4 regions of the Dorea sp. genome follow, and region 4 is predicted to be linked to each of the others. Evidence: predicted binding sites of a transcription regulator. Region 4 holds the regulator's gene; each other region holds the start of a gene.

Region 1 (5,292 bases), on a different contig from region 4:
TGTTACATAATCTGTAGCCATGAACCATGCACCAAGCATCAGTCCACCACCACAAAGATGTGCTGTAATATACTGTGGGTCAAAGAATCCAACATCCGGATTTGCAACATGTCCGAAGATTCCGACAAAGATTACAAATGTAACGATATATGTTCCAGGAATTCTAAGATCAATAACTCCCATAAGGATCAGGAAGATTGCTCCGATCACAATTGCGATCACAGAAGTCTCACCGATTGTTCCAGGAATTTTACCGATCAGCATATCCATTGTATTAACTGCATTACCAGCCTTTAACTCAGCCAGTGGTGTTGCACCTGTCACACCGTCATATACAAAGCTTGTCATCTGGCTTGTAAATGAAAGTAACAGGAAACATCTTGCTCCAAGAGCCGGGTTCATGAAGTTCTGTCCCAGACCTCCAAATAACTGTTTTACGATCAGGATTGCAAATACACTACCGATAGCTCCCATCCACCATGGTGCTGTAGGAGGCATATTCAGTCCGAGTAACAGACCTGTTACTGCTGCACTCCAGTCATTAATCGTAATTTTCTTATGCATCAATTTCTCGTATATGTATTCTGTCAATACTGCTACAACTGTTGTTGTAACGAGCATTCCGAATGCTGGCAGTCCAAAGTTCCATACACCAAATGCAGATGCCGGCAAAAGTGCGATGGCCACCAGCATCATGATATTACTGGTAGTCGCTTTGGAACGAATATGTGGTGAAGATGACATTTTCAAACTGTTCTCACTCACTTTTGTTCACCTCTTCTTCTTTCTCGTATTATTTTTTCTTTCTACGGTTCGCCATTACAATCTTTCTCATAGATCCGATTGCCTGTTTCAGCGGACGCTTAGCTGGACATACAAAACTGCAGGAACCACATTCCATACATTCCATTCCTTCATGTTTTGTAAATTTCTCTTCATCATGGTGTTCTGCATAATCCGCCAGTCTTGATGGGATCAGGCGGCTTGGACAGGCTTCTACACAACGTCCACAGTTGATACATGCAGATGGCTCCATCTTAGCAACTTCATCTTTTGTAAATCCAAGGATAGATGAAGAAGTCTTTGTTACAGGTACGTCTAATGAGAACATAGAGAATCCCATCATCGGTCCACCGGAGATCAATTTCTCAGGCTCTGTCTTGAATCCGCCTGCTGCTTCTACCAGTTCCTGCTGGTTGATACCAAATGGCACACGGAAGTTACCTGGTTCTGCAACTGCGTCTCCACTTACTGTAACGACACGTTCCATAGAAGGTTTTCCTTCTACTACAGCCTGATAAATACTTACCATAGTTGCAACGTTGTCAACAACACATCCTGCATCTGCCGGAAGCATAGTCGAATTAATTGCACGTCCTGTGGTTGCGTAGATCAGCTGACGCTCACCACCCTGAGGATACTTTGTCTTCAGTGCCATAACCTCGATACGTGGCTCATCTTTTGTCAGTTCTTTTAACTTTTCAATACAGTCTGGTTTGTTATCTTCTACTCCGAAGATACCTTTTGCATTATCAAACAGACGGAGAATGATTTTCATACCGCCGACAAGCTTTTCAGGTGTCTCGATCATTGTTCTGTAGTCAGCTGTAATGTATGGTTCACATTCTGCACAGTTTGCAATAATGTAATCAATCTTTTCTGGCTCTTTTGGAGACAGTTTTACTTTTGTAGGGAAACCTGCTCCTCCCATTCCAACAACTCCTGCGGTTCCGATTGCATTCAGAATGTCTTCTTTGCTCATCTCTTCCAGCGGAGTTACAGCTGGATATTCTACTTCTTTGTACTCACCATCGTTTTCAATTACGATGCTGTTCACTCTTCCTCCTGTTGGATTCAGATGTGGTGCGATAGCTTTTACAGTTCCTGATACGGATGCATAGATAGGGGCTGATACAAATCCTCCCGCCTCTGCTATCATCTGGCCTTTTAAAACATGATCGCCAACGGCTACTACTGGATTCGCCGGAGCACCGATATGCTGCGATACCGGATATACCAGATTGCCCTTAGGTTTTACTTCGACAATTGCCTTATCTTTAGCCAGGCTCTTGCCGTCATCCGGGTGAATTCCACCCTTAAATGTTAACAATGCCATCCTTTTTTCCTTCCTTCCTATTTACTCTTTATATAATATACAGGAATTACAGGCAATTTTCTATAGAAAATGACGAATTCCGTGTATATTTTCGGAAACATCTTGTTGCATTTTTAACAATGCATATAATTATAAATTTTCCTCTATATCCTACAACACGCAGAAAACCTGCCGGTGGCAGGTTCTCAAATTCGCGGCACAACATAAATATAATTTCAAAAAACTCAATTTTCTGACTAAAATATACACCAATCGTGCGTTGTACCAACGATGTAGGCGTAGAAAGGATAGAGGTTTTCCTCTATCCTTTCTGCTTCTTTTATATCTTACTTGATATTATTCTGCTTCAATATTATTCAGCATCTGTCTCTTCAGCTGCTTCTTCTGCTGGCTGCTCTAAAGCTTTCATGCTCAGGCTGATCTTCTTCTCAGCTTCGTTCAGATCTACAATCTTAGCTGTGATCTCCTGTCCAACTGAAAGTACATCAGATGGTTTGTCAACATGAGCTCTTGAAATCTGTGATACATGAAGTAATGCGTCTACTCCAGGAGCAAGCTCTACGAATGCACCAAAATCTGTCATTCTTGCAACTTTACCTGTGATAACAGTTCCAACTGCATAATTCTCTGCTGCATTAGCCCATGGATTAGACTCTGGGAATTTCAGGCTGAGTGCGATCTTTGTATCGTGGATGTCTTTGATCATAACTTCTACTTTATCGCCAACCTGGAATACTTTCTTAGGATTCTCAACACGTCCCCAGGACATCTCAGAGATGTGAAGAAGTCCATCTACTCCACCGAGGTCGATGAATGCTCCGAAATCTGTAACATTCTTTACAGTTCCTTCCATTCTGTCACCTACGCTGATCTTCTCGAATAATTCTTTCTGTTTTTCAGCACGCTCAGCAACAAGAAGCTGTCTTCTGTCACCGATCACGCGGTTTCTTCTAGGATTGAACTCGCTGATCACGAACTCGATCTCCTGTCCCTGATATTTGCTCAAGTCTTTTTCATATGTGTCTGAAACAAGGCTTGCTGGAATGAATACTCTTGCTTCATCAACAACAACGCTTAATCCACCACCAAGAATCTGTGTTACAGGAGCCTTTAACACTTCGTGATTCTCGAATGCTTCTTTTAATCTTTCGTTTCCTTTTTCTGCTGCAAGTCTCTTATATGTCAGGAGAACCTGTCCTTCTCCGTCGTTTACTTTAAGAACTTTTGCGCTCATTGTGTCACCAACTGATACAACTGTTGTAAGATCAACATTTGCCTCGTTAGTATATTCGTTTCTTGTAATGATACCGTCTGCTTTGTAGCCTATATTCAAGATGATTTCATCAGGTTTAACGTCGATGACTGTACCATCTACAACCTCTCCATTTCTTATTGTCTTAAAAGACTCTTCCAACATTTGTTCAAAAGTTAATTCTGACATTATTTTGAACCTCCTCAATTATTTTATTGGGCGTGGATGCCCCTGCTGTAATACCTACTGATTCCACGGACCTTAATTGATTAATATCCAAATCGTCAAGTGTCTGTATATAGTACGTATTCAAACATTCCTCTTTGCAGATTTCAAATAGCTTCTGAGTATTCGAACTACGCTTATCACCTATCACAACCATAGCATCTACTCTCGCTGCAATTTGACGGGCTTCTGTCTGCCTTTCTTTTGTCGCATTGCAAATCGTATTTAAAACAACTATATCATACCTCTTTTTTGAAATAATTTCAACTAATTCTTTGAATTTATTGTAGTTAAATGTCGTCTGGGCCACGATACATACTTTTTGCTCTTTTCGGACCAGTTCAAACCGTTCTGCATCTTCCGGTGTCTGTATAACACTTACCTGGTCACCTGCCCATCCCTTGATACCCTCTACCTCAGGATGTTCGCTGTTTCCAATAATTATAATATAAGAGCCTTTTTCGCTTTCTTCCGCCACAATCTTGTGAATCTTTTTTACAAATGGACAAGTCGCATCTACACATGCGATTCCTCTTTCATCCATGATGTCATAAATATATTTTGCCACACCATGGGAACGGATTACAACTACATCTGCATCCACCGTCCGGAGTTCTTCTTCATCCTGAATCACTTCCACACCATGGCTTCTCAGATCCTTAATCACTTCTTCATTGTGAATAATCGGTCCGTAAGTGAAGATTTTCTCATTCTGGTGCTTTTCCACTTGTTCATACACTGTATCAACGGCACGTTTCACACCAAAACAAAAGCCCGCTGTCTTCGCAAGTTCTACATTCATATATGTTGTTCCTTCCTGTTACCAATCTTTATTGCCGTGATTTTCCCGGCAATTCCTGCATCATCCCGGAGATTTTTCCTCATTACCCGGACCTTCCGGCATATTCTTATCTGCACAGATCTACAATCGTCTGAACAACCTCTTCGATCGTCATATCCGAACTGTCGACCAGCACTGCATCATCTGCCTGCTTTAACGGAGCGATCTCACGGTTCATATCTCTGTTATCACGTTCTTCAATATCGTGCGCAATCTCTTCCAGATTGCACGGTTCTCCTTTTTCCAGAAGTTCCTGATAACGTCTTTTTGCTCTTGTTTCAACACTGGCTGTCAGAAAAATCTTTACATCCGCATCCGGAAGTACACATGTTCCGATATCTCTTCCATCCATGATCACATCCTGTGTCTTCGCCAGATTCTGCTGTAATTCCAAAAGTTTCTTTCTCACTTCCGGAATTGCTGATGTCACAGATGCCATATTACCAACCTCTTCATTGCGAAGGCGTGCTGTAATATCTTTTCCATTCAGATACACATGCTGCACACCGTCCTCATAAGCAATCGTAACCTCTGCATCTTTGCATGCCTCGATTACCTTTTCTGTCTCACCTTTTTGAATCCCTTTATCAAGGAAATGTATCGCAAGCCCTCTGTACATCGCACCTGTGTCTACGTAAATGTATCCTTTTTCCTTTGCTACCAGTTTTGCGATAGTACTTTTTCCTGCGCCTGCAGGTCCGTCGATTGCTACGTTATATCCCATGATTTCCTACTCCTTGTCTTTCATTTTTATCTTTTAATTCTTGCATACTTAAGTATTTAAACTGCTTACACTATATTCTTATGATTCAATTCCTGTTCCTGCAGCATACGCTGTTGACCACGCAATCTGTAGAT
Region 2 (5,292 bases), on a different contig from region 4:
AGTGACAAAGAAACGTGTCAAGAAAAACGTTGAACACGGACAGGCTCACATCCAGTCATCTTTTAATAACACAATCGTTACATTAACAGATGCTCAGGGAAATGCTCTGTCATGGGCAAGTGCAGGCGGTCTCGGATTCAGAGGTTCAAGAAAATCTACCCCTTATGCAGCTCAGATGGCAGCTGAAACAGCAGCTAAAGCAGCATTAGTACATGGTTTAAAATCAGTTGACGTAATGGTTAAAGGACCAGGTTCAGGTAGAGAAGCAGCAATTCGTGCCCTGCAGGCATGCGGAATCGATGTAACAAGCATCAGAGACGTTACACCAGTACCACACAATGGTTGCCGTCCACCAAAACGCAGAAGAGTCTAGTACTATTATTATTCACTACGTTAACGGATTGTATGTGTCCGAATTATATAGGAGGAAAACAAAAACATGGCAGTAAATAGAGTTCCGGTTCTTAAAAGATGTAGATCCCTTGGAATGGATCCAGTTTATTTAGGAATTGATAAAAAGTCTAACAGACAGTTAAAAAGAGCGAATAGAAAAATGAGCGAGTATGGTCTCCAGTTACGTGAGAAACAGAAAGCTAAATTCATCTACGGTGTATTAGAGAAACCTTTCGTGAACTACTTCAAGAAAGCATCTAAGATGAATGGTATGACAGGTGAAAACCTGATGGTACTCTTAGAGTCAAGACTTGACAACGTTGTATTCCGTCTTGGACTTGCTAGAACAAGACGTGAAGCAAGACAGATCGTTGACCACAAGCATGTACTTGTAAACGGAAAACAGATCAACATCCCTTCATACCTTGTAAAGGCTGGAGATGTTGTAGAAATCAAAGAAGCTAAGAAGAGCTCTCCAAGATACAAAGAGATCGTTGAGGTTACAGGCGGACGTCTTGTTCCAGAATGGTTAGAAGCTGATCTGGAAAACCTGAAAGGAACAGTTAAAGAACTTCCAAAACGTGAAGCAATCGATGTTCCTGTAGATGAGATGTTAATCGTCGAGTTATATTCTAAATAATAAACCGTAACCCACAGGAGGTGGACTTAGTGTTTGAATTTAATAAACCCAATATTGAAATAACTGATATTTCAGATGATAAGAAATATGGTAGATTCGTTGTAGAGCCTCTGGAAAGAGGTTATGGTACAACTTTAGGTAATTCTCTTAGAAGAATTATGCTTTCATCTTTACCTGGTTCAGCAATCAGCCAGGTTAAGATTGATGGTGTACTTCATGAGTTCAGTTCTATTCCGGGTGTTAAGGAAGATGTCACTGAGATTATCATGAACCTGAAATCTCTGGCAATCAAGAACACATCTGAATCTGATGAGCCTAAAACAGCTTATATCGAGTTTGAAGGCGAAGGAGTTGTAACAGCAGCTGATATTCAGGTGGATCAGGATATTGAAATCATGAATCCGGAAACTGTAATCGCTACATTAAATGGCGGTGCAGACAGCAAATTGTATATGGAACTTACCATTACAAATGGAAGAGGCTACGTGAGTGCTGATAAGAATAAGAATGACGAACTGCCAATCGCAGTGATTCCAATTGATTCTATCTACACTCCAGTGGAACGAGTGAACCTTACAGTAGAGAATACCCGTGTCGGACAGATTACAGACTTTGATAAACTTACATTGGATGTATATACAAACGGCACACTGCTTCCGGATGAAGCTGTAAGTTTGGCTGCAAAGGTACTTAGCGAGCATCTGAAGCTCTTTATCGATCTGTCAGAAGTAGCACAGGCTGCAGAAGTTATGATTGAAAAAGAAGATGACGAGAAAGAAAAAGTTCTCGAGATGAGCATTGATGAATTAGAACTTTCTGTTCGTTCATACAACTGCCTGAAGAGAGCTGGTATCAATACAGTAGAAGAACTGACAAATAGAACACCGGAAGATATGATGAAAGTACGTAACCTTGGACGTAAGTCTCTGGAAGAAGTACTTGCAAAATTAGATGAGTTAGGCTTAAGCCTGAGTAAAGGTGAAGAATAATCTGTCAGTAAGCCCGAAAGTGCATGGCAGAGCATTTGGCTAGTAAGCCCGAAGAAGCATAACCAAGTGTTATAATGGAGGAAATTTAAAATGGCAAAATATAGAAAACTTGGCAGAACATCAAGCCAGAGAAAAGCATTATTAAGAAACCAGGTAACAGCACTTCTGAACAACGGAAAGATCGTTACAACAGAAGCTAAGGCTAAAGAGATCCGCAAGATCGCTGAGGGTCTTATTGCATTAGCTGTTAAAGAAAAAGATAACTTCGAAGAAGTTACTGTAAAAGCTAAAGTTGCCCGCAAAGATAAAGATGGCAAGAGAGTAAAAGAAGTTGTAGATGGTAAGAAAGTTACTGTATATGACGAAGTTGATAAAACAATCAAAAAGGATATGCCAAGCAGACTGCATGCTCGTCGTCAGATGCTGAAGGTTCTTTATCCTGTAAAGGAAGTTCCAACTGCACAGGCTGGAAAGAAGAAAAATACAAAAGAAGTTGATCTCGTAGCTAAATTATTTGATGAGATCGCTCCTAAGTATGCAGATCGTAACGGTGGATACACAAGAATCGTTAAGATCGGTCAGCGTAAAGGTGACGCAGCTATGGAAGTTCTGATCGAACTTGTATAGTTAGATGTCAATTTAAAGCGATATAATAAAAGACTATTGTACTGAATTATTAGTGCAATAGTTTTTTTTTGTTTGTTAAAATTCTGACTATAGCGTTAAATTAACTACTATTATTAAAAATGATTACAAATTCTCAAATAAATGATATAATATCGTTAACACACTTGATGTCGAATAATGCAAAAATCTGATAATTGAAAATTTTTGAATTAAAAGTTGAAAAATTGTAAAGTGGAAGGTAGGAATAAAGAATGAGCAGACTTGAGATAGCCTCTCCAAAAAGAGCAAAGATCGTAATGGAAGGTCTTTATAAGGATCTGGAAAGAAGAATAGAATCAAGTCCACCGGGATTATGTCCGGTAGATATGGCGAGAGCTTTTCTGGAGCTTTGTCATGCGCAGACATGTGGAAAATGTGTTCCATGCCGTATCGGACTTGGACAGCTGAATAATTTTATCCGTGAAGTACTGGATGGAAAAGCAACCATGCAGACACTGGATATTATGGAGCAGACAGCCCTTTCGATTATGGAATCGGCAGATTGTGCAATCGGATACGAAGCTGCAAATATGGTATATAAGGGACTGATCGGTTACCGCGATGACTACGTTGAACATATTCAGAACGGAAGATGTACCTGTACATATAATCAGCCGGTACCTTGTGTATCATTATGTCCGGCACATGTAGATATTCCGGGATATGTAGCACTGGTAGGAGAAGGAAGATATGCAGATGCAATACGTCTGCTTAGAAAAGATAATCCATTCCCGACAACATGTGGATTCATCTGTGAACATCCATGTGAGGCAAGATGCCGTAGAAATATGGTAGATGATTCTATCAATATCAGAGGATTAAAACGTGTAGCAGCAGATTTTGCCGGTGAAGTAGATCCACCTCAGTGTGCACCAAGCACAGGTAAAAAGATTGCCATTCTTGGAGGTGGACCTGGAGGACTCAGTGCAGCATATTATCTGCAGTTGATGGGACATCAGACAACCGTATATGAGATGCTTCCGGAACTTGGAGGAATGCTTCGTTATGGAATTCCGAACTACCGTCTTCCAAAGGAACGTCTGGATGATGATATCCGTGCAATCCTGAAAACAGGAGTCCAGGTGAAAAATGGACTTAAGATCGGTCAGGATATCACGATTCAGGAATTAAGACAGCAGTATGATGTAGTACTGATTACAATCGGTGCCAGCACAGATAAAAAATTAGGTCTGGAGAATGAAGATGCAGACGGTATTCTGTCAGCTGTTCAGTTCCTTAGAAATGTAGGAAAGAACCAGATCATGGATCTGACAGGAAAAGAAGTTGCTGTTATCGGTGGTGGTAACGTATCGATGGATGCGGTACGTACGGCAAAACGTCTTGGTGCTAAGAAAGTAAGCATCGTTTACAGACGTCGTGTAGCGGATATGACAGCACTTCCGGGAGAAATCGAAGGTGCGGTAGCAGAAGGTATCGAATTACAGACTTTAAAAGCACCGGCATCCATTGATGTAGATGAGAACCATCATGTAAAAGGAATCTATGTGACTCCACAGATGGTAAGTTCTATCCGTGATGGAAGAGCAAGTATCAAACCAACGGGAGAAGAAGATATTTATATACCATGTGATGTACTGATCGTTGCAATCGGTCAGAATATTGAGACACATCACTTTGAACAGGCAGGTATTCCGGTAGAACGTGGAAAGATCGTCACAAAGAGTACAGGTGCGTTCGAGAATTTACCTGGTGTATTTGCAGGAGGAGACTGTGCAAGTGGACCGGCATCGGTAATCAAAGCAATTGCAGCAGCTAAGGTTGTAGCAGCGAACATTGATGAATATCTTGGATATCATCATGAAATTTCCTGTGATGTAGAGATTCCGGAAGCACATCTGGATGACCGTACACCTTGCGGCAGAGTGAATCTGACAGAAAGAGAAGCATGCGAACGAGTATGTGATTTTGAAGCAGTAGAAAACTGTATGACAGAAAAAGAAGCAAAGCAGGAAGCAAGCAGATGTCTGCGCTGCGATCATTTCGGATACGGTATATTTAAGGGAGGCAGAGAGACATTATGGTAAATCTTACAATAGACGGAAAGCAGATATCGGTAGAAGAGAATACCACAATCATGGAAGCTGCAGCCCAGAACGGGATACCGATTCCAAAGTTATGTTATCTGAAGGGAATCAATGAGATAGCAGCCTGTCGTGTCTGTGTGGTAGAACTGGAAGGAAAAGATAAACTTATCACATCCTGCAACAATGTGGCAAAAGAAGGTATGGTTATCCATACGAACAGCCCAAAAGTAAGAAAACACAGAAGAACAACAGTAGAACTGATACTTTCACAGCACGACTGCGAATGCGTAACCTGCTCAAGAAGTGGTAATTGTAGTCTGCAGAAGGTAGCAAATGATCTGAATATTATAGAGATTCCATTTAAGATGGAGATAGAAAGACAGCCATGGAACAAAGAATTCCCGCTGATCAGAGATTCGTCCAAATGTATCAAATGTATGCGTTGTGTCCAGGTATGTGACAAAGTACAGGGACTCGGCATATGGGATGTAGAGGGAACTGGATCAAGAACAACGATCAATGTGGCTGGACACAGAACAATTGAAGAAGCAGCATGTAC
Region 3 (5,292 bases), on a different contig from region 4:
CACTATTTTCCGGTCCTTCCGGCGAAATACTGCGGATTACCAGTCCCTGATCTGAGGAAAGTACTGCTTCTTTATGTACGATTTCCTGATAACCGTCCGTCATGATCAACACGCGGATCTTATCAGAGTTTTCTATCGTCCCATCTGGTTCCGTCTGGTTTTCCCCGTCTGTATTTTGTGCGCTTTCATCCTTATTTTCTCCTATTTTAAATAATTCTTCCAGCCGGCTCTGTATGGAGATTCCTTCTTCTTTTTTATGAACATCAGAGACACTTTCTTCTATTCCGGTCTTTAGGCCTGCGATCATACATAGTAACAATAAAATCCATGTAATATATACACTATAATGTCTTTTCTTTTTCACATTTACCGCCTCTCCACAATCTTGCTTTCCTTTTTCGCACTTACTGTCTATCAACCCATTCACAGGTATTATTTGCAACATTGACCTCAACACGACCAGCCCACTCATCTACTCTCCTGGAAGTCATTTACAGATAATCAAACATCAGATAGCATTTCCTACATACTCCAATATCTCCAGAGCTTGCCGCCCAGATTGTCTTGTATACTTCGCACGTCGAAAAAAAGACAGCCGTACGAGACGACTGCCTTTTATCTTTTGTATATTCCCCAAAATGCCGGTTCCTGTATTCTGACTCCTAGCACCCAGCTAGGTGGGTATCCGCATCTGCTTTTCTGCCTTCCACTGCGAAATCGATGGCCTGACATATTACAGAGATGTAAGACTCCCGTTTAAAGTATTGTAGGTTCAAAACTACAAGAGTATCGAACATTCCAGGTTTCCACTGCACTTATTATAACCCATTTACATGGATTTTACAACCCTTTACAATTGTCTGATTTTAATCAGATTCATTAGCGCTTCTTATAACTGTGGTCCTGCTGAAACTAAAGCTTTACCAGCTTCATTTCCTTCGTATTTAGCAAAGTTCTTGATGAATCTTGCAGCAAGATCTTTTGCTTTTTCATCCCACTCAGCTGCATCAGCATATGTGTCACGAGGATCAAGGATTCCTGTGTCAACGCCAACGAGTTCTGTAGGTACTTCGAAGTTGAAATATGGGATTGTCTTTGTTTGAGCGTTCTTGATATCTCCGTTTAAGATAGCGTCGATGATTCCACGTGTATCTTTGATAGAGATACGTTTTCCTGTTCCGTTCCATCCTGTGTTAACCAGGTATGCTTTTGCTCCACTCTTCTCCATCTTCTTAACAAGCTCTTCTGCATATTTTGTAGGATGCAGTTCCAGGAATGCCTGTCCGAAGCAAGCTGAGAATGTTGGTGTAGGCTCTGTAATTCCACGCTCTGTACCAGCAAGTTTTGCTGTGAATCCTGACAGGAAGTAGTACTGTGTCTGCTCTGGTGTCAGTACAGATACTGGAGGAAGTACTCCGAATGCATCAGCTGACAGGAAGATTACATTCTTAGCTGCCGGTGCTGAAGATACTGGACGTACGATATTTTCAATATGATCGATTGGGTAAGATACACGTGTATTCTCTGTTACACTCTTATCTGCGAAATCAATCTTTCCGTTTTCATCAAGTGTTACGTTCTCAAGAAGAGCGTTACGTTTGATTGCGTTGTAGATATCTGGCTCAGATTCTTTGTCAAGGTTGATAACCTTAGCGTAGCATCCGCCTTCGAAGTTGAATACTCCGTTGTCATCCCATCCGTGCTCGTCATCACCGATCAGAAGACGCTTAGGATCTGTAGAAAGTGTTGTCTTTCCTGTTCCTGAAAGTCCGAAGAAGATTGCTGTGTTTTCTCCGTTAAGGTCTGTGTTAGCTGAGCAGTGCATAGAAGCCATTCCTTTAAGTGGAAGGAAGTAGTTCATCATAGAGAACATACCTTTCTTCATCTCTCCGCCGTACCATGTATTAACGATAACCTGCTCTTTGCTTGTGATGTTGAACATTACAGCTGTCTCTGAGTTCAGTCCTAATTCTTTGTAGTTTTCAACTTTTGCTTTAGAAGCATTGTATACGATGAAGTCTGGCTCAAAGTTCTCAAGCTCTTCTGCTGAAGGTTTGATAAACATGTTTGTTACGAAATGAGCCTGCCAAGCAACTTCTACGATGAAACGGATTGCCATACGTGTATCTTTGTTTGCTCCGCAGAATGCATCTACAACATAAAGTTTTTTGTTAGAAAGTTCTTTGAGCGCAAGGTCTTTTACTGCGTCCCAAGCTTCCTGTGTTGCAGGATGGTTATCATTCTTGTATTCATCAGATGTCCACCATACAGTATCTTTTGAATTCTCATCTACTACGATGAACTTATCTTTAGGAGAACGTCCAGTGTAGATACCAGTCATTACGTTAACTGCACCAAGTTCACTTTCCTGTCCTTTTTCAAAACCTTCGAGTTCTGGTTTTGTTTCTTCCTCAAATAATAATTCATAAGAAGGATTGTGTACGATTTCTGTCGTTCCTGAAATGCCATACTTGCTTAAATCGATTTTAGCCATCTTCATTTAACCTCTTTTCTTTTATTTGCTGCTGTATATTTATAAATTTTGTTTTTTCATATTCTCCCACAACAGCATTTGCTTTATTATTGCATTTTTCTACGCAAAAGTCAACACTTTAACAATCTTTTCACAATGCGTTTTTGCAAGTTTTATTCATAAATCTTTTATTTTCAATACTTTTTTCTCGTTATGAAGCAAAAAATGCAAGATTTGAAATCAAATCTTGCATTTAATACTTTTTATCAATTATGAATTTTCTTTATTTTTAATAGAAGTCTCTTCTATACTTCCAGAATCCCCTGTACCATTTCTTTCATCTTATCTGCATCACATTCCAGATCATGAAGGATATTGGCATTCAGAATATCCTTGATTGCCTGTGGCATCTCGCGTCCTGAAGTCTCTTCCAGTACGCTTAAAAGACTAAATTCATCCTGTTCCTCGTATTTTTTATCGATTGCACTCATAACGCTCTTTACGAATTTGTACGGGCTTGCTGTAGAGGCAATGACACATTTCTTTGTATCCCCGCTGTTCTTCTGATAACAGTCACATACATAAGAAGCTACACTTGTGTGTGTATCCATGACATATCCTGTCTTGTCATATACTTTTTTGATATTTTCCGCACACTCTTCTTCTGTTGCATATCCTGCGGCAAAATCATCCAGACGCGCTTTCATATCTTCTGTGATCGTGTATTTTCCAGCTGATTTCAGCGCTTCCATCATGTCTTTTGTCTTCTGGTCATCGTCTCCGCTGATTCTGTAGATCAGACGTTCCAGGTTGCTTGAGATCAGGATATCCATAGATGGTGATGTTGTCAGAATGAACTCTCTGTTCTTATCGTAATCTCCTGTCTGGAAGAAATCAAATAGTACTTTATTATCATTTGATGCACATACGAGCTTGTCGATCGGAACTCCCATCTGTTTTGCATAGTAAGCAGCCAGGATATTTCCAAAGTTTCCTGTCGGAACTACAACATTGATCTGCTCGCCATCTTCAATCTCTTCATTTTCCAGAAGTTTTGCATATGCATTTACATAATATACAACCTGTGGAACCAGACGTCCGATATTGATAGAGTTTGCTGATGAGAACTGATATCCGTTCTTTGCAAGCTGCTCTGCAAGTTCTTTGTCTTCGAACATTGCTTTTACACCACTCTGAGCGTTATCAAAGTTGCCATGGATTGCTACTACGTCTACGTTCTGTCCTTTCTGTGTTACCATCTGAAGTTCCTGTACTTTGCTGACTCCGTTCTTTGGATAGAATACAATGATTCTTGTTCCTTCTACGTCTGCAAATCCTGCAAGTGCAGCTTTTCCAGTATCTCCGGATGTGGCAGTCAGGATTACGATCTCATTTTTTACATTATTTTTCTTAGCTGAAGTTGTCATCAGATGTGGCAGAATCGATAATGCCATATCCTTAAATGCAATCGTTGCACCATGGAATAGTTCCATATAATATGTATCGTCTACTTTTACAAGTGGAGCAATCTCTTCTGTATCGAACTTACTGTCATATGCTTTGTTAATACAGTTTTTCAGCTCTTCTTCTGTAAAATCCGTCAGGAACTGCTTCATTACGAGATAAGCGATTTCCTGATATGTCTTTCCTTTCAGATCAGACATTGATACATCCAGTTTTGGAAGTTCGGATGGTACAAAAAGTCCTCCGTCCGGAGCCAGTCCTTTTAAGATTGCTTCAGATGCTGTTACTTTCAGATTCGAATTTCTTGTACTTTTGTAATATAAACCCATGCCAACTCTCTCCTTATATTGATTACTTTCTCTTGCTGTTTGTGTATTTTACCAATCCACCTGCTGTGATCAGTTTCTGCATGAATTCCGGGAATGGCTGTCCCTGGAACTCTGTTCCTTTTGTTCTGTCGTAGATCTTTCCGCTGTCAAAATCAATTTCCACTTCATCTCCTGCTTCAATTGCTTTTGCTGCTTCCGGACATTCAATGATCGGAAGTCCGATGTTGATCGAATTACGGTAGAAAATTCTTGCAAATGTCTCTGCGATTACACAGCTTACTCCTGCTGTTTTAAGACACAGTGGTGCATGTTCTCTTGATGATCCGCATCCAAAGTTCTTATTGGCAACAATGATATCTCCAGGCTGTACTTTGTTAACGAATTCCGGATCAATATCAGCCATTGCGTGACTTGCAAGTTCCTGTGCATCATAAGAGTTCAGGTATCTTGCCGGAATGATTACGTCTGTATCTACGTTATCTCCATATTTAAAAACATGTCCTAAAGCTTTCATTATTTGTCACCTACTTTCTCTGGGTTTGCGATATATCCTGCGATTGCACTTGCTGCTGCTACTTCAGGTGATGCCAGATAGATCAGGGAATCTACATGTCCCATTCTTCCTACGAAGTTACGGTTTGTTGTAGATACGCATTTTTCACCGGCTGCCATAACACCCATATGTCCACCCATACATGGTCCGCAGCTTGGTGTGTTAACCGCACATCCTGCATCAACAAAGATTTCAAGAAGTCCCTCTCTGATACACTGTTTGTAGATCTTCTGTGTTGCCGGAACTACCATAACACGCACATCCGGATGAACCGTATGTCCCTGAAGAATAGCTGCTGCCTTTCTCATATCTTCCATTCTTCCATTTGTACAAGATCCGATTACAACCTGATCGATCTTGATCGGCTCCATAGCCTCGATCTCATCGATGGTCTTTGCATTACCCGGAAGATGTGGGAATGCTACCGTCGGACGGACTTCAGAAAGGTCGATTTCTACAACGTTTTCGTATTC
Region 4 (5,292 bases):
TGCAAGTTCTTCCCATTTTTCGTATAATTCTTCCAGTTCTTCCGCAATGGCAGCTTTTTCTTTTGCAAGTTCCTGACATTTTACAGAATTGGTAAAGATTTCTTCCTGTACCATCAGAGAATCAATTTCTCCATCACGTTCTTCCAGTTCGCCAATACGTTCTTCTGTCTTTTTCAGTTCGTTTTGGCGTTTCCTGAGTTTTGCCTGGGCTTCTTTTTGTTCCTGCCAGCTGAGCTTGGATTCAGAGACAGATCTTTCAGAAGTACTGTCCGGATCCGGTGAAGCAGAAGTGCCGGCATAGGCTGTGGTAAGTTCTTCTTTTTTCTCCAGATAATAGTCATAATTGCCAATGTAGTTGACAAATGTATGATTGACAAGATCCAGAATACGGGTTGCAGTCTGGTTGATAAAATAACGGTCATGTGAAACGTAAAGTACTGTGCCGGTATAATCATTCAGCGCATTTTCCAGAATTTCTTTTGATGCAATATCCAGGTGGTTGGTCGGCTCATCGAGGATCAGGAAATTCGCCTCTGAAAGCATCAGCTTTGCAAGAGAAACACGTCCTCGTTCCCCACCGCTCAAAGAGCTGATCTGTTTGAATACATCGTCTCCTGTGAAAAGGAAGGCAGCAAGTACATTGCGGATCTCTGTATTGGTAAGTGCCGGGTAATCATCAGAGATTTCATCAAAAATGGTCTTTTCCATATGAAGTACATGATGTTCCTGGTCGTAGTAACCGATTTTTACATTGGAGCCAAGGGTGTAAGTTCCGGAGTCGGCTGCAATGACATGGTTCAATATTTTTAAGAGCGTGGTTTTACCGGTTCCGTTATCACCGATCACAGCCACATGCTCGCCACGTTTGATCTCCAGATTAATATCTGTAAATAATTCCTGCCCCGGAAATGATTTGCATAAGTGCTCGATGGTTAAGACGTCGTTACCGCTGACGCAGGAAGGTTCAAGTTTCAGATGGATGTCGGTATTGACTTCCACCGGTTTTTCGATGGTCTGCATCTTTTCAAGCATTTTTTCACGACTTTCTGCCCGCTTGATTGATTTTTCGCGGTTGAAAGAACGCAGCTTTTCGATGACAGCTTCCTGATGCTTGATTTCTTGCTGCTGATTCAGGTATTCTTTCAGACGGATATCACGGAGCTGCTGCTTCTTGGCAGCATAATCGCTGTAATTTCCCATGTAAGTACGAAGAGTGCCAAGCTCGATTTCCAGAACTTTTGTCACAACTTTGTTTAGAAAATAACGGTCATGTGAGACGATAAGTACGGCTCCCTGATAGTTTAAAAGATAGGTTTCCAGCCATGCGATGGAGTTCAGATCCAGGTGGTTGGTCGGCTCATCCAGAAGCAGAATATCCGGTTTCGTGAGCAGAAGTTTGCCAAGGGAAACACGGGTTTTCTGACCTCCGGAAAGAGTATCTACGGGTTTTGTAAAATCAGTTTCTGTAAAACCAAGCCCCTTTAAAACACCGGTGATCTCGCTTTCATATGCATAACCATTTTCGCGCTCGAAAGCCGCAGTAAGGCGGTTATAAGTTTCTAACCGGTCATTTAAGGCTTCGCCGGATAGGTGCTTTAATTCCATCTCGATCTCGCGGATACGCCGTTCCATCGCGATAATATCGGATTTTGCGGTCTTTACTTCTTCGTAAATGGTGTTCCCACTCTGCATTTCCTGATGCTGGGCCAGGTAGCCTAAGGTCTTCCCCTTTGTGAGGATGACATTCCCTCCGTCCGGTGCAAGTTCACCGACGATCATCTTAAGAAGGGTCGATTTTCCCGCTCCGTTCGGTCCGACGAGAGCGGCTTTTTCATGATCCTCTATATGAAAAGATCCATCATTCACAATGAGATGTTCCCCAAAGGATTTCTGGATCCCGTGACATGCTAATATCATAAATTTCCTCCTAAATATGGATACATTATTCTGTCTGTATTCCTAAAATGCATTTGCATATGCTACTTTATTATAACGGAAATTGTATAAAATTCAACAATAGTTTGACAATAATCTTTCAATTTTATATAATTATCCTAGACTAAGATTGGAAGGGTGAATATATTGGAAGAAAGAGAGATTTCTCGTGCTGTCATCAGAAGACTGCCGAGGTATTACAGATATTTGGGTGAACTGTTGGAAAATGGTGTAGAACGTATCTCTTCGAATGATCTGAGCAAGCGCATGAAAGTAACAGCATCTCAGATCCGTCAGGATCTTAATAACTTCGGAGGATTCGGACAACAGGGATATGGTTATAATGTAAAGTATTTATATACGGAGATTGGAAAGATATTAGGTTTGGAAGAAGATCATAATATTATTATTATCGGTGCCGGAAATCTTGGGCAGGCACTGGCAAATTATGCAGCTTTTGAAAACCGTGGTTTTATCCTGAGAGGGATTTTTGATGTCAATCCAAGACTTCAGGGCGTATCGATCCGTGGTGTGCCGATCCGTATGATGGATGATCTGAAGACATTTGTACAGAACAATGATATAGATATTGCTGTTCTTACAATTCCGAAGGAAAAAGCAATTGAAGTAGCAAACATGCTGGTGGAAAACGGTGTGCGGGCTATCTGGAATTTTGCACATACAGATCTGAACCTTCCAGATAATGTTGTGGTTGAAAATGTGCATTTATCAGAGAGTCTGATGCAGCTGTCTTATAACATCAGCCGCTACAAAGAAGATCATAAATAAAAACATAAAAATGACGTGTAAGAGTAATCTGTAAGGCGGATATACTTTTACACGTCCTTTTGTCAACTTGTGTTCTACAGAAGCCGCCAGTGGCGGCTTCTGTAGATTACCAAAGTACCTTTATCAAAATTATCAGGATTCAGGTTGCGTAAATATGTCAGTTGGGAGATGATGATATGCAGTATTTGGTAAATGCAGCGCAGATGAAATCTGCAGATCAATATACCATTCAGAAGTTAGGTGTTCCGTCACTGGAATTAATGGAACGTGCCGCAGACGGATGTATACAGATAATGGAACAGGAAAAAATGGATTTTTCGGATGTCTGTGTCGTATGTGGAACGGGAAACAACGGAGGGGACGGATTCGCAATTGCGAGAATGTTATTAGAAAAAGATTATAAAGTACAGGCATTTCTGGTAGGAGATGCGGAGCATTGCACGAAAGAAACGAAAGAACAGATCAGGAAACTGGAGGCATGCGGCGGAAAAGTCAGATACTGTATACCGGAAGACGGACATTACAGTCTGGTGATTGATGCGGTATTCGGTGTCGGTCTCAGCCGTGATGTGGACGGAATTTACAGACAGGTAATAGAATGGATGAATGCACAGGATGCAGTAAGGTTTGCAGTAGATATCCCTTCCGGATTATCTGCAACAACAGGATGTGTGCTTGGATGTGCATTTGAGGCGGATTATACGGTCACATTTCAGTTCAAAAAGCTTGGACTGGAACTGGCACAGGGAAGAAAATATGCCGGAAAAACGGTTGTCTGGGATATCGGGATCTCTGCGCAGCCGCTGATGGATGATACGGATATAGTAAAAAGTGATGAAAAAGAAGATTACAGAAAGCTCCTTCCAAAAAGAGAAGAAGATTCTAACAAAGGAAGTTATGGAAAACTACTGATAATTGCAGGAAGTAAGGGCATGGCAGGAGCCGCATATCTGAATGCGCATGCTGCATATATGGCAGGAGCCGGACTTGTGAGAATATATACTGCAAAAGACAACAGGGCGATTCTTCAGACACTTCTTCCGGAAGCAATCATTACGACATATGAAGATTTTGAACAGGTAGAAGTAATCCGGTTACTGGAGTGGGCAGATGCAGTCTGTGTCGGATCAGGACTTGGACAAAGTAAAACGGCAGAAAGAATATTAAAAACAGTGATTGATTATGTAAGAGTTCCATGTCTGATTGATGCAGATGGGCTGAATCTTCTGGCAGATAATAAGAATTATTTAAGACATATAGAAGGAAGAAGATTTGTGATCACACCACATATGAAGGAAATGTCAAGAGTAACAGGAGATTCTGTAGAAAATCTGAAAAAAGACAGAGTGGAGTTCTTAAAACAATTTGCGGAGACACTTCGTATTGTATGTGTGTTAAAAGATTCCAGAACGCTGATCGCAGGAGAAGAAAGAGGAATCCGGTTAAATCAGACAGGTAACTGTGCTATGGCAAAAGCAGGATCCGGTGATGTGCTTGCAGGTATCATTGCGGGATTTATGGCACAGGGAAAAGAGCTGGAAGAAGCAGCTTCTCTTGGTACTTATGTACATGGATTGTCCGGTGACCTTGCAAAAATTGAAAAAGGCGTATATAGTGTAATGGCGAGAGATCTGATAGAATATATCAGTAAAGCATTAATGGAACTGGAGGAATAATAACAGTGAAACAATATACAAGAGTTTTAGCCAGAGTCGATTTGGATGCGGTTGAATATAATATAGAGATGATGAAGAAGAATATCGAGGAAGGTACCCAGATCATGGCCGTTATTAAGATGGATGGTTATGGACACGGTGCTGTACAGATCGCAAGACTTCTGGAAGCAAAAGATTATATCTGGGGTTATGCGGTTGCGACACTGGATGAGGCTATTTTGTTAAAAGATGCGTGCCTGAAAAAGCCGGTACTGGTGCTGGGGTGCATTTTCCCGGATCAGTGGGAAGTTATGTTGCGTAATGAAGTCCGTATGACACTTTACAGCTATGAGATGGCAAAAGAAGTATCAGAACTTGCGGCAGCGATGGATTGTAAAGTCTATGCACATATCAAACTGGATACGGGAATGTCAAGACTTGGATTTCAGATTACAAAAGAAAATGCAGATGTGATCGCAAAGATCAGTAAGCTTCCGAATATTGTTATGGAAGGAATGTTTACACATTTTTCAAAAGCAGATGAAGGAGATAAGACATTTACCAATGAACAGCTCGAAAAATATCTCTGGATGAAAGAAGAACTGAAAAAGAGAAATGTTACATTTTCATATTATCACTGTTCAAACAGTGCGGGTATCATTGACGTAAAGGATGCCAATATGGATATTGTCCGTGCGGGAATCACAACGTATGGTATGTATCCGTCGGATGAAGTGGAAAAAGAAAATGTTCCACTGAAACCTGCAATGGAGCTGATCAGTCATGTAGCGCATGTAAAATGGCTGACAGAAGGAAAGCAGGTAAGCTATGGTGGAACTTATGTAACGACAAAGCCGACAAAAGTTGCAACGATTCCTGTTGGATATGGAGACGGATATCCAAGAAGTCTGTC

The links. The regulator Rex, encoded in region 4, represses fermentation and respiration genes when NADH is low (regulators of the CRP and FNR family bind a similar motif). The targets are predictions, from matches to a motif close to ATTGTTAANTANTTAACAAT.
Region 1: rsxC (electron transport complex subunit RsxC) is a predicted target of Rex. The motif match lies at 2,218-2,237, and genes of this name have one in related genera.
Region 2: ACWJAF_RS10245 (NAD(P)-binding protein) is a predicted target of Rex. The motif match lies at 2,721-2,740, and genes of this name have one in related genera.
Region 3: pckA (phosphoenolpyruvate carboxykinase (ATP)) is a predicted target of Rex. The motif match lies at 2,601-2,620, and genes of this name have one in related genera.

What each region holds. Positions count from the first base shown of each region.
Region 1 covers NZ_CDRRQK010000003.1:41,123-46,414, reverse strand. Annotated here, with positions in the region: gene ACWJAF_RS02150 (RnfABCDGE type electron transport complex subunit D) at 1-744, opposite strand, end outside; gene rsxC (electron transport complex subunit RsxC) at 794-2,116, opposite strand; gene rpsA (30S ribosomal protein S1) at 2,469-3,557, opposite strand; gene ispH (4-hydroxy-3-methylbut-2-enyl diphosphate reductase) at 3,538-4,395, opposite strand; gene cmk ((d)CMP kinase) at 4,502-5,158, opposite strand; gene ACWJAF_RS02125 (NAD(P)/FAD-dependent oxidoreductase) at 5,237-5,292, opposite strand, start outside.
Region 2 covers NZ_CDRRQK010000021.1:44,452-49,743, reverse strand. Annotated here, with positions in the region: gene rpsK (30S ribosomal protein S11) at 1-373, shown strand, start outside; gene rpsD (30S ribosomal protein S4) at 440-1,033, shown strand; gene ACWJAF_RS10255 (DNA-directed RNA polymerase subunit alpha) at 1,063-2,022, shown strand; gene ACWJAF_RS10250 (bL17 family ribosomal protein) at 2,113-2,649, shown strand; gene ACWJAF_RS10245 (NAD(P)-binding protein) at 2,901-4,733, shown strand; gene ACWJAF_RS10240 ([FeFe] hydrogenase, group A) at 4,727-5,292, shown strand, end outside.
Region 3 covers NZ_CDRRQK010000014.1:40,427-45,718, reverse strand. Annotated here, with positions in the region: gene ACWJAF_RS07955 (SpoIID/LytB domain-containing protein) at 1-364, opposite strand, end outside; RNA gene ssrS (6S RNA) at 627-808, opposite strand; gene pckA (phosphoenolpyruvate carboxykinase (ATP)) at 890-2,494, opposite strand; gene thrC (threonine synthase) at 2,779-4,266, opposite strand; gene ACWJAF_RS07935 (3-isopropylmalate dehydratase small subunit) at 4,289-4,780, opposite strand; gene leuC (3-isopropylmalate dehydratase large subunit) at 4,780-5,292, opposite strand, start outside.
Region 4 covers NZ_CDRRQK010000002.1:14,320-19,611, reverse strand. Annotated here, with positions in the region: gene ACWJAF_RS01095 (ABC-F family ATP-binding cassette domain-containing protein) at 1-1,917, opposite strand, end outside; gene ACWJAF_RS01090 (redox-sensing transcriptional repressor Rex) at 2,083-2,724, shown strand; gene ACWJAF_RS01085 (NAD(P)H-hydrate dehydratase) at 2,901-4,400, shown strand; gene alr (alanine racemase) at 4,406-5,292, shown strand, end outside.